DNA from 2 places in the Pseudomonas sp. 2835 genome. Region 2 is predicted to be linked to the other one. Evidence: predicted binding sites of a transcription regulator. Region 2 holds the regulator's gene; the other holds the start of a gene.
What was found. Region 2 encodes sigma-54, which starts transcription at its own class of promoters, with help from an activator protein. Its sites were predicted from a motif close to ANTGGCATNNANNTTGCTNT; they were not measured.
Positions count from the first base shown of each region.

Region 1: a site for sigma-54 is predicted at 3,196-3,215, ahead of ABIE20_RS17775 (flagellar basal body rod protein FlgF). Genes of this name have one in related genera too.

Region 1 is NZ_JBNDLE010000012.1:32,395-38,530, reverse strand. It holds gene ABIE20_RS17790 (flagellar basal body P-ring protein FlgI) at 1-804, opposite strand, end outside; gene flgH (flagellar basal body L-ring protein FlgH) at 817-1,512, opposite strand; gene flgG (flagellar basal-body rod protein FlgG) at 1,567-2,352, opposite strand; gene ABIE20_RS17775 (flagellar basal body rod protein FlgF) at 2,398-3,138, opposite strand; gene ABIE20_RS17770 (hypothetical protein) at 3,328-3,516, opposite strand; gene flgE (flagellar hook protein FlgE) at 3,589-4,914, opposite strand; gene flgD (flagellar hook assembly protein FlgD) at 4,945-5,688, opposite strand; gene flgC (flagellar basal body rod protein FlgC) at 5,704-6,136, opposite strand, start outside.
Region 2 is NZ_JBNDLE010000002.1:343,399-349,534, reverse strand. It holds gene lptC (LPS export ABC transporter periplasmic protein LptC) at 1-371, shown strand, start outside; gene lptA (lipopolysaccharide transport periplasmic protein LptA) at 358-882, shown strand; gene lptB (LPS export ABC transporter ATP-binding protein) at 883-1,608, shown strand; gene ABIE20_RS03685 (RNA polymerase factor sigma-54) at 1,788-3,281, shown strand; gene hpf (ribosome hibernation-promoting factor, HPF/YfiA family) at 3,363-3,671, shown strand; gene ptsN (PTS IIA-like nitrogen regulatory protein PtsN) at 3,684-4,148, shown strand; gene rapZ (RNase adapter RapZ) at 4,151-5,005, shown strand; gene ABIE20_RS03665 (HPr family phosphocarrier protein) at 5,026-5,298, shown strand; gene ABIE20_RS03660 (ZIP family metal transporter) at 5,313-6,136, opposite strand, start outside.

The sequences.
Region 1 (6,136 bases), on a different contig from region 2:
GACGATCGTGCCGGTACGCGAGTTGATGATGACCTTGGCCACGGCCTGGCCCGGATCGATCTCGAGGTTCTCGAGAATCGACAGGTAGTCGACCCGCTGGCTCGGATCGAGCGGCGCGGTAACCCGTACCGAACCACCGTCCAGGGCCTGGGCCACACCCGGGCCGAGCAGCTCGTTGACCTTGTCGACGATGCGCTTGGCGGTGGTGAAGTCGGGGCGATTGAGGTTCAGGGTCAGGCTGTTGCCCTGGTTGAAACCACTGGGCACGGCGCGCTCGACCGAAGCACCACCGGGGATGCGACCGGCCGACGGCACGTTGACGGTAATCTTCGAGCCGTCGCGGCCTTCAGCATCGAAACCGCCCACTACCAGGTTGCCCTGAGCGATGGCGTAGACGTTGCCGTCGATACCCTTGAGCGGGGTCATCAGCAGGCTGCCGCCGCGCAGGCTCTTGGAGTTGCCGATCGAGGAAACGGTGATGTCCACCACCTGGCCCGGCTTGGCGAACGCCGGCAGGTCGGCATGCACCGAAACTGCGGCAACGTTTTTCAGCTGCACGTTGCCCGAGCCTGGCGGCACCTTGATGCCGAATTGCGAGAGCATGTTGTTGAAGGTCTGCAGGGTGAACGGCGTCTGGGTAGTCTGGTCACCCGTGCCATTGAGCCCCACCACCAGGCCGTAGCCGATCAACTGGTTGGTGCGCACGCCGGAAATACTGGCGATGTCCTTCAGACGCTCGGCCTGCACGGCGAACGCAGTGGACAGCAGAATCGTAGCGGCAATCAGCTGCTTGAAGTTGAACATGGTCATCCGAACCTAGAAAGGCCAAAGCGGGCTGATGAAGAACCGGTCGAGCCAACCCGGCTGACTGGCATCGGCGAACGAGCCGGTACCCGAATAGGTAATGCGCGCATCGGCAACACGGGTCGAAGGCACAGTGTTGTCGGTGGCAATGTCATCAGCACGGATCATCCCGGCGATACGCACCAGCTCATCGCCGGTGTTGAGCGTCAGCCACTTCTCGCCGCGCACGGCAATGATGCCGTTGGGCAACACGTCGGCGACGGTGACGGTGATCGAGCCGGTCAGGGTGTTGCCCTGCGCCGCCTTGCTGTCGCCCTTGGTTGCACGGTCGCCGTTGTAGCCAGCGCTAAGGCTCAGGTCGCCGTCACCGAACGGGTTGTTGGTGGTCATGCTGCCACCGAACAGCGAAGTCAGGCCGATATCGGCCTTGCTGTTCTTGGCGATCTGCGAGTTGGCGTTCTTGCTTGCCTGGGTGCGCTCGTTGAGGGTGATGGTGATGATGTCACCGACCCTGAAGGCCTTGCGGTCGCTGTACAGGTTCTGGTCGAAGCCGGCCTGGTAGATCGAGCCGTTGTTGGCCGCCGCCGGCAATGGCGTACGCGGCAATACCGGCGCGTAGTAGGGATCGTTGGGCTTGGGCGTCGGCGCGACGCAGCCGGCCAGCAAGGCGATCCCACTCAGGGCAAGTACAGATAACAAACGACTCATGACTCTGACCTCACGGTGTAACAGGCGCCGTTCAAGCGACCTCGAAGACTTCACTTACAGGTTCTGGGTAACGAACGAGAGCATCTGGTCGGCGGTGGAAATGACCTTGGAGTTCATCTCGTAGGCACGCTGGGTGGTGATCATGTTGACCAGTTCCTCCACGGTGCTGACGTTGGAGTTTTCCAGGGTCTGCTGCTGCACCACGCCAAAACCGTTGAGGCCCGGGGTGCCGATTTGCGGCGCGCCGCTGGCGGCGGTTTCCAGGAACAGGTTGCTGCCCATGGCCTGCAGGCCGGCCGGGTTGATGAAGTCGGCGGTCTGGATGTTGCCAATGATCTGCGCCGCCGGGTTGCCGGCAGTGGTGATCGACACGGTGCCGTCCTGGCCGACGGTGAAGGTCTGCGCCTCTGGCGGCACGACGATCGCAGGTTCCAGGGCGAAGCCATTGGCGGTGACGATCTGGCCGTCGGAGTTCAGGTGGAAGGTACCGTCGCGGGTGTACGAAACCGTGCCGTCCGGCTGCAGGATCTGGAAGAAGCCACGGCCGTTGACCGCCATGTCCAGCGGGTTCTCGGTGGTCTGCAGGCTGCCGGTGCTGAAGTTTTTCTGGGTGCCGACAATGCGCACACCGGTACCTACTTGCAGGCCCGACGGCAGCTCGCTGTCCTGGGTCGACTGGGCGCCAGGCTGACGCTTGATCTGGTAGAGCAGGTCCTGGAACTCGGCGCGATCACGCTTGAAGCCGGTGGTCGAGACGTTGGCCAGGTTGTTGGAAATGGTCGTCAGGTTGGTGTCCTGGGCGGACAAACCGGTTTTACTGACCCAAAGAGCCGGAAGCATGCTGTTCTCCTCGCGCGCCTGTTTTACGGCGCTACGTCTGTGTAATTAGCCGATCTGCAAAACCCGAGCCATGGCTTCGTCGCCTTCTTTGGCCGTGGTCATCATCTTGATGTGCAGTTCGAATTGACGGGACAGCGCCAGCACCGAGGTCATTTCCTCGACCGCATTGACGTTGCTCGACTCCAGGAAACCGGAAACCACCTGGACGTTGGCGTCGGCAGGCGCGGGTTGGCCGCTCTTGGTGTGGATCATGCCGTCCAGGCCCTTGGTCATGGTCTTCAGGTCCGGGTTGACCAGCTTGATGCGGTCGACCTCGGCCATGACCCGTGGGCCCTCGCCCATGGCGCGAATGCTGATGGTGCCGTCCTGGCCGATCTCGACCTTTTGCTCTGGCGGCACGGCAATCGGCCCGCCATTGCCCATCACCGGCATGCCGTTGCCGGCGCGCAGCACACCCAGGCCGTCAATGTTCAGGCTGGCGGTACGCACATAGGCTTCGCTGCCATCCGGGGCCTGCACGGCAATGAAGCCGTCGCCGCCGATGGCGATGTCCAGGTCACGGCCGGTCTCTTGCATCGAGCCCGGGCTGAAATCGGTGGCCGGGCGTTCGGTCATGGCGTAGGCCCGCGCCGGAAAGCTGTCACCAAACACCGGCATCGAACGCGCCTGCTCCAGGTCGCGCTGAAAACCGCTGGTGGAAATGTTCGCCAGGTTGTTGGCATGGGCCTTCTGCGCCAGCGCGTTCTGGCTGGCGCCGGTCATGGCCACGTATAGCATCTTGTCCACAGTCATCCTCCGCTGCGCTGGCGAACACTTGCCGTCCGCCGCTGCTCTGCAGTGCCTGTAGCAAGTTTCAAACCAACTTTTGCAAAAGACCTGAAAGCCCAATAGAACAAGGGTTTTAGCGCTGCGCGAAGACTCGCACGGAGACAGCGCCGTCGAAATTACGGCGCCGGTTTGCCGCTAGCGGCAAGCTCAGTAGTCGCGGCAAGCCGCGTTATTGAAAGGACCGGCAAAACGCTTCCAGCCCTCGCCCGGGGAAAACTGCGCGCATACCAGGCGCCCGGTGACCTGGCTTTCCCAGCGATACCAGGGCGCAGCATCAGCCCAGGCCTGGCTCATCAACAGCACGGCAAACACTGCCATCAGCCATCGTTGCAACATGATCGACACCCCTGAAATACAAGACCCCTTCCGAGAAAGGGGTCTGCTCATACCAACTGCCTCAAACCCGCATCAGGTCATCTGGATGATGGTCTGCATGATGGTGCTCTGGGTCGAGATGGTCTTGGCGTTGGCCTGGTAGTTGCTCTGCGCCTTGATCAGCTCGACCAGCTCATTGGTCAGGTTGACGTTGGACGCCTCCAGCGAGTTGGAAGCGATGGCGCCCAGGGTACCGGTCTTCGGTGCATCGATACCCGGGATACCCGAGGAGTAGGTTTCGGTCCAGCGAGTACCACCCATAGGCTGCAGGCCTTGCTCGTTGGCGAAGCTGGCAATGGCGACCTGGCCGATGGCACGCGACTGCTGGTTGCTGAAGCTTGCGAACATCACGCCGCTGGAGTCGATGCTCAGGCTCGACAGGATACCGGTAGCGTAACCATCCTGGCTTTGCGACAGGCGCGTGGTCGGGGTGTTGTACGAGGTAGTATCGGTCATGTCGATGGCGATGCCACCCGCATTGGCAGCCGAACCGTTGGAACCCCAGACCGGCGGCTTGGCACTGGCATTGGTCACCTCGGCAGGGATCCAGCCGGTCAACTTGAAGACCTTGTTCACCACCTCGTAACCCGAGCCCGCGGCACCGGCAGTCATGCTCTTGACGCTACCGTCGGAGTTGAACTCAATGGTGCCTTCCAGCGCCTTTGGCGGCTCTTGGGCCGGGTTCAGCGGGTTGCGGCCATCGATCAGGGTATACGACTTCCAGGTGTTGGTCCCGGTCTTGACGTAGTACTGATCCATGACGTGCTCATTACCCTGGCTGTCGTAGATCTTGGTGGCGAAGGTCTTGTTCCAGCTGTTTTCGTCGGTCGGGCTGAAGGTGGTGGTCGCCGGAATGACCTTGTCCGACGAGTTCAGGTTCAGGCCCTGATCGATCGCGGTGGTGCTCTTTGGCGCCAACGCCGAAGTGTCGATCTTGAGGTCAGTCAGCACGCCATTGATGATCTTGCCGTTTTCATCGACGCCGTAGCCGCGCAGGCGCAGGCCGTCAGCAGTGACAACATAGTTGTCCTTGTTGGTCTGGAAGGCACCGGCACGGGTGTAGCTGAGCGCGCCGTTATCGCTGAGAACGAAGAAGCCCTGACCCTGGATACCCATGTCCAGCACGTTGCCGGTGTTGGTGATATCGCCATTGGTGAATTGCTGCGATACCGCTGCCAGGCGCACACCGTTACCGATGTTGTTGGTACCGACGCCGAGCTTGTTGGCCGAGTAGACGTCGGCGAATTCTGCGCGCGACGATTTGAAACCGGTGGTGGCGACGTTGGCGATGTTGTTGCCGGTCACGTCCAGTTGCTTGTTGGCTGCATAGAGACCGCTAAGGCCGATATTGAATGACATCTTTCACTCCTTGTGCCGCGTTAGCCGGCTCTATATACCGATGGTTTGGACTTTGGACAGGGCGATGCTGCCCAGGCCAGCAAGATTGAGCATCATCTCGCCGCCAGTCTGACTGATGGTGACGCTGCTGACGGTGGCCGGCAGCATGGTGTACATGTCCAGCTGCTTGCCATCGACAGTGGTCTTGGCGGCAAAGGTGTAGGTACCCGGATCGACCTTCTCGCCCTTGTCGTTGGTGCCATCCCAGACGAAAGAGGCATTACCGGCCTTCTGCGCCCCCATGTCGATGGTCTTGACCACCTTGCCATCCTTGTCGGTAATGGTGACGGTGGCATTGCTGAGCGCCTGCGGGACCACCACCGAACCGTTGAAGCTCTTGGTGGTGTCGACCACGGCCTTGTCGGTCTGGGCGATCACCGAGCGACCGACCAGCGACGAGGCCTGCAGCGCCTGCGAGGACTTGTAGTTGCCGGAAATCGCGGTCACCGACTCGTTCAGCGAGGTGATGCCTTCCAGGCTGCTGAACTGCGCCAGCTGGGCCACGAACTCGCTGTTGTCCTGCGGATCGAGCGGGTTCTGGTGCTGCATCTGGGTCACCAGCAACTGCAGGAACGCGTCCTTGCCCAGGGCCTGCTTGTTGGCGCCGGTCTTGCTGTTGGTGGCCGAGGCGATACCGGCGGCGCTGTTGGCGCTGGTTTCACTGTTCTTCTTGCCCGACGCCTTGATGACGTCGTTCAGGCTTACGCCGGCTGTTGGGTCATTAACACTTGCCATTGGCTTAGTCCTTTATCACTGACCCAGGGTCAGGACCTTCTGCATCATGGTTTTGGCCGTGTTCATCAGCTCGGCGTTGGTCTGGAACGAGCGGCTGGCGGAGATCATGTCGGCCATCTCTTCCACCACATTGACGTTCGGGTAGTAGACGTAGCCGTCCTTGTTCGCCGCCGGATGGTTCGGCTCGTAGCGCGCCTCGAGGTTGCTCTGGTCCTCGACCACGCCGAGCACCTGCACGCCCTGGCCGGCGGCGTCCTGATCCTGGAACAGCGACTGGCTGACCCCGGCCTGGGCCTGCTGGAAGGTAGTGGCGAACACCGGGTGACGGGCACGGTAGGTCTGGTCGATGCTCGACGAGACGGTCTCGGCGTTGGCGATGTTCGAAGCGACGGTATTCAGACGCGTGGTCTGGGCACTCATGCCGCTACCGGCAATGTTGAAGACACTG
Region 2 (6,136 bases):
CCGCCGACAAGGTCGAGCACCTCAAGGCCAGCGAAGTCACCCTGCTGACCAAACCCGACCTGCAGATGTACCGCGGCACCACTTATCCGTGGCACGTGCAGAGCGAGCGCGGCGAGGTCAATCCCGACGGCAGCGAAGTCGAACTGATCGATTCGGTACGGGTTGCCCGCACCGACGAAAAGAACCGCACCATGATCATTACCAGCAGCCGCATGACGGTATTCCCGCAGAAGCAATATGCGCAAACCGAGCAAGCCGTTAGAATCGACGGCGCCGGTGGCGTCACTACGGGCAATGGAATGAAAGCGTATTTGAAAGACGGCAGGATGGACCTGCTGTCCAACGTAAGAGGACAGTATGAGGCTCGTTAAAACCCTCCCCTTTTTGCTCAGCCTGAGCGCAGCACTGGGAAGCGCGAGCGCCTGGGCCCTGCCGAACGACCGTGACCAGCCGATCCGCATCCAGGCCGACCACGCTCAACTGGACGACAAGAAAGGCATCGCCACCTACACCGGTGACGTGATCATCACCCAGGGCTCGATGATGATCAAAGGCAACACCGTGACCATCACCCGTACCGCCGGTGGCGACATCGACGTGGTGACCTCGGTGGGCAACCTGGCCTACTTCGAACAGCAGCAGAGCGCCGCCAAGCCAGACAAGATGCAGGGCTATGGCAAGACCATCCAGTACAATGCGCCGCAAAACCGCATCGTCCTGATCGACCGCGCCAAGGTTATCAACGAAGGCAACACCACCGAAGGCGAGAAGATCGTCTATGACACGGTGAAACAGATCGCTACCGCCGGTCGCGGTGGCAAAGTCACCGAGTCGCGTCCGCGCATCGACATGGTGATCCAGCCGAAGAAGAAGGCCGAGTAAATGGCAACCCTCAAAGCCCAGCACCTGGCCAAGAGCTACAAGAGCCGGCAAGTGGTCCGCGACGTCAGCCTGTCGATCGACAGCGGCCAGATCGTCGGCCTGCTCGGCCCTAACGGCGCCGGCAAGACTACCTGCTTCTACATGATCGTCGGCCTGGTTCAGGCCGATCAGGGCCGCGTGCTGATCGACGACCTTGATGTCAGTCACCAGCCCATGCACGGCCGTGCCCGCGCCGGTATTGGCTACCTGCCGCAGGAAGCCTCGATCTTTCGCAAGCTGTCGGTCGCCGACAACATCATGGCGATCCTCGAAACCCGCAAGGACCTGGACCGCGATGGCCGGCGCAAGGAGCTGGAAAGCCTGCTGCAGGAATTCCACATCAGCCACATCCGCGACAACCTCGGCATGAGCCTTTCCGGTGGTGAGCGCCGCCGCGTCGAGATTGCCCGCGCCCTGGCCACCGCACCCAAGTTCATCCTGCTCGACGAACCCTTTGCCGGTGTCGACCCGATCTCGGTTGGCGACATCAAGCAGATCATCCATCACCTGAAGGCCAAGGGCATCGGCGTTCTGATCACCGACCACAACGTCCGTGAAACCCTGGATATCTGCGAAACCGCTTACATCGTCAACGATGGCCAGCTGATCGCCGAAGGCGATGCAGAGACCATCCTGGCCAACGACCTGGTCAAAGAGGTTTACCTCGGCCATGAGTTCCGCCTGTAGGCTCAAGGTGTAAGGCGCTGCCGGAGCGCTCGTAAACAGGCCAGATGATGGCTTAATTGTTACGGCGCTCTAGGCAAACGCTGCAATTTCAGGCATATAATTTGCTTAAAGTTGGCGCTTCGGTGCCCTTGTAGTGGATGGCGCATGTGCGCCGGCAAATAAGGTGTTAAGCCCCTGCCATGAAACCATCGCTCGTCCTAAGAATGGGCCAGCAACTGACGATGACCCCGCAGTTGCAACAGGCCATACGTCTGCTCCAGCTTTCTACCCTGGATCTCCAGCAGGAAATCCAGGAAGCGCTGGAATCAAACCCGATGCTCGAGCGCCAGGAAGATGGCGACGACTTCGACAACAGCGACCCGATGGCCGACAACGCCGAGAGCAAACCCGTCGCCGAAGTTCAGGAAACCAGCTTCCAGGAGACCGCCCCGACGGTGGACAACCTCGAAGAAGGCGAATGGAACGAACGCATCCCCAACGAGCTGCCGGTCGATACCGCTTGGGAAGACATCTACCAGACCAGCGCCAGCAGCCTGCCCAGCAACGATGATGACGAGTGGGACTTCACCACCCGCACCTCCGCTGGCGAAAGCCTGCAGAGCCACCTGCTCTGGCAGCTCAACCTGGCACCGATGTCCGACACCGACCGGCTGATCGCCGTGACCCTGATCGACTGCATCAACAACCAGGGTTATCTCGACGAAACCCTGGAAGAAATCTGCGACTCCTTCGACCCCGAGCTCGACATCGAGCTGGACGAAGTCGAAGCCGTGCTGCACCGCATCCAGCAGTTCGAGCCCGCCGGTATCGGCGCGCGCAACCTCAGCGAGTGCCTGTTGCTGCAACTGCGCCAACTGCCGCCGCGCACGCCGTGGATGACCGAAGCCCAGCGCCTGGTCAGCGACTTCATCGACCTGCTCGGCGGCCGCGACTACAGCCAGCTGATGCGCCGCATGAAGCTCAAGGAAGACGAGCTGCGCCAGGTCATCGAACTGGTACAGAGCCTCAACCCGCGCCCGGGCTCGCAAATCGAATCCAGCGAAGCCGAATACGTGGTACCCGACGTGATCGTGCGCAAGGACAACGAGCGCTGGCTGGTCGAGCTCAACCAGGAAGCGGTACCGCGCCTGCGCGTCAACCCGCAGTACGCAGGCTTCGTCCGTCGCGCCGACACCAGCGCCGACAACACCTTCATGCGCAACCAGTTGCAGGAGGCGCGCTGGTTCATCAAGAGCCTGCAAAGCCGCAACGAAACCTTGATGAAGGTCGCCACCCAGATCGTCGAGCACCAGCGCGGCTTCCTCGATCATGGCGACGAGGCGATGAAGCCGCTGGTGCTGCACGACATCGCCGAAGCGGTGGGCATGCACGAGTCGACCATTTCCCGCGTGACCACGCAAAAATACATGCACACGCCCCGCGGAATTTACGAGCTGAAGTACTTTTTCTCCAGCCACGTCAGCACCTCCGAAGGCGGTGAATGCTCGTCCACGGCGATCCGCGCGATCATCAAGAAACTGGTTGCAGCGGAAAATCAGAAAAAGCCATTGAGTGACAGCAAGATCGCTGGTTTACTGGAGGCACAAGGCATCCAGGTAGCACGTCGCACCGTCGCCAAGTACCGCGAGTCCCTCGGCATTGCACCGTCGAGCGAGCGCAAGCGATTGATGTAACGGCTCCTGAGGTGTGCCACCGCAGTTCAGTGGCAGGCGCAATACCTGCCTCTTATGCACCGGCAACAAAGGAGAAGCTGTATGCAAGTCAATATCAGTGGACAGCATGTAGAAGTTACTCAGCCCCTGCGTGAGTACGTACTTGAAAAGCTTGCTCGCTTGGAGGGGCATTTCGACAAGATTACCAATGTGACGGTAATCATGAAGGTCGAGAAGCTTCAACAGAAGATCGAGGCCACCCTGCAGATCCCGGGCGGCGAAGTGGTTGCAAATGCCGAACACCAAGACATGTATGCAGCGATCGACGCCTTGACTGACAAGCTCGACCGCCAACTGAAAAAACACAAGGAAAAACAGCAAAGCCTGCTGCAAGGTGCAGCGGCCCGCTGATCCCCCTCATCCATGATCCGACTTGAAACCATCCTGACCCCCGGCCGTTCCCTCGTGAACGTGCCGGGCGGCAGTAAAAAACGTGCGCTCGAACAGATCGCCAATCTGATCGGCAAAGAAGTGCCCGAGCTGGACACCCAGATCGTGTACGAAGCCCTGATCGCCCGGGAAAAACTGGGCTCCACCGGTTTCGGCAACGGCATTGCCATTCCCCATTGCCGCCTCAAGGGCTGTGAGTCGCCGGTCAGCGCGCTGTTGCACCTTGACGCCCCTATTGATTTCGACGCCATCGATGGCGCCCCGGTCGACCTGCTGTTCGTACTGCTGGTCCCGGAAGCGGCTACCGATGCGCACCTGGAGCTGCTGCGCCAGATCGCCAGCATGCTCGACCGCCAGGACGTACGCGAAAAACTGCGTGCGGCCGCCAGTAACGAATCCTTGTACCAGGTCGTACTGGACGTACAAAACGGGCACTGAACATGCGCTTGATCATCGTTAGTGGCCGGTCTGGCTCCGGCAAGAGTACCGCCCTCGATGTACTTGAGGACAACGGCTACTACTGCATCGACAACCTGCCTGCTGGCTTGCTGCCGCAACTGGCCGAAAGCGCCCTGATCAACACCGAATTGATGCAGCCCAAGGTGGCCGTGTCGATTGACGCGCGCAACCTGCCCAGCCACCTCTCGCGCTTTCCCGAGCTGCTCGAGGATGCCCGTAGCCGGCATATCCAGTGCGATGTGCTGTACCTGGATGCCGACGAAGAAACCCTGCTCAAGCGTTTCTCGGAAACCCGCCGCCGCCACCCGCTGACCAACAACGAACGCTCGCTGGCCGAAGCGATCGAAGTCGAAAGCGAGCTGCTCGGGCCAATTGCCGACCTCGCCGACCTGAAGATCGATACCACCAACCTGAACCTGTATCAGCTGCGTGATTCGATCAAATTGCGCCTGCTCAACCAGCCGGAGCCAGGCACGGCCTTCCTGGTCGAATCCTTCGGCTTCAAGCGCGGCATGCCGGTAGACGCCGACCTAGTGTTCGATGTGCGTTGCCTGCCCAACCCTTACTGGAAGCCGGAACTGCGCGACCATTCGGGCCTGGAGCAACCGGTAATCGATTACCTGGCAGCCCAGCCGGATGTCGAGGACATGTTCCAGGACATCTCCAGCTACCTGCTCAAATGGTTGCCACGCTTTGCCGCCAGCAACCGCGCGTATGTCACCATTGCCATTGGCTGCACGGGCGGCCACCACCGTTCGGTGTACCTGACCGAGCGTCTGGGCCAGCTACTGCAACAATCGTTAAAGAACGTCCAGGTTCGCCACCGCGACCTCTAGCCCACAGGATCTGCGCCTCGATGCCCGCTCGTGAAATCACCATCATCAACAAGCTGGGGCTGCACGCCCGGGCGGCTGCGAAGTTCGTTGGCGTCGCTGGCAGATTCCCCTGCCAGGTACGCGTGGGTCGGGCGCCAGACAAACTGGTAGACGGCAAGAGCATCATGGCGGTCATGATGCTTGCCGCCGGCAAAGGCACCCAGGTGCATTTGCACACCGAGGGCGAGGACGAGACTGCGGCTCTCGATGCCCTGATCGAACTGATCAACAACTATTTCGACGAGGGCGAGTAACCGCCCCCGTTTTCTCACGACAACGCCGTATCCATCACCATCATCAGGCAGAAGCCGATGCACAGGCCAAGACTAGCCAGTCGGTGATGGCCGTTGCTGCGCGACTCGGGAATGATTTCCTGAGTCACTACCAGCAACATCGCCCCCGCCGCACAGGCCAGCCCCAGTGGCAGCAATAACTCCGCCACCGTCACCAGCCAGGCACACACCACCGCTGCCAGCGGCTCGACCAGGCCTGAAGCCGCGCCAATCAGAAACGCCTTGAAACGGGCCATCCCCGCCCCTGCCAACACCAGGGCGATGACCAGGCCTTCAGGCACATCCTGCAAGGCAATCCCCATGGCCAGGCTGTCGGCATCGGGCATGCCGCCACCGGCAGACACACCAATGGCCATGCCTTCGGGAATGTTATGGGCAATGATGGCAATCACGAACACCCAGATCCGTGCGGCAATCACCGGCTGCTGAGGCGTACCTACCAGCGCCTCGGGCGAAGCGCCAGACACCTTGAGGTCGACCAGGTACAGGCAGAAGGCGCCGAACAGCAAGCCGAAGCTGACCAGGCCACCAGCACCCCATTTACCCAAACCAATGGCCTGGGCGGCATCCAGCCCGGGAATGATCAGCGAAAAGGCCGTGGCCGCGAGCATCACCCCGGCGCCGAAGCCCAGCAGGGTATCGGCCAGGGCCACCGGCATGTTGCGGATCACCAGCACCGGCACGGCGCCCAGGGCGGTGCCCAAGGCACACAGTGCCCCGCCTTCGAGGGCCCGCAACATGCGCGGTTCCAGATCCAGCCAGGCGATACCCTGGGCCACCAGCAGCGCGAAGCCGACCA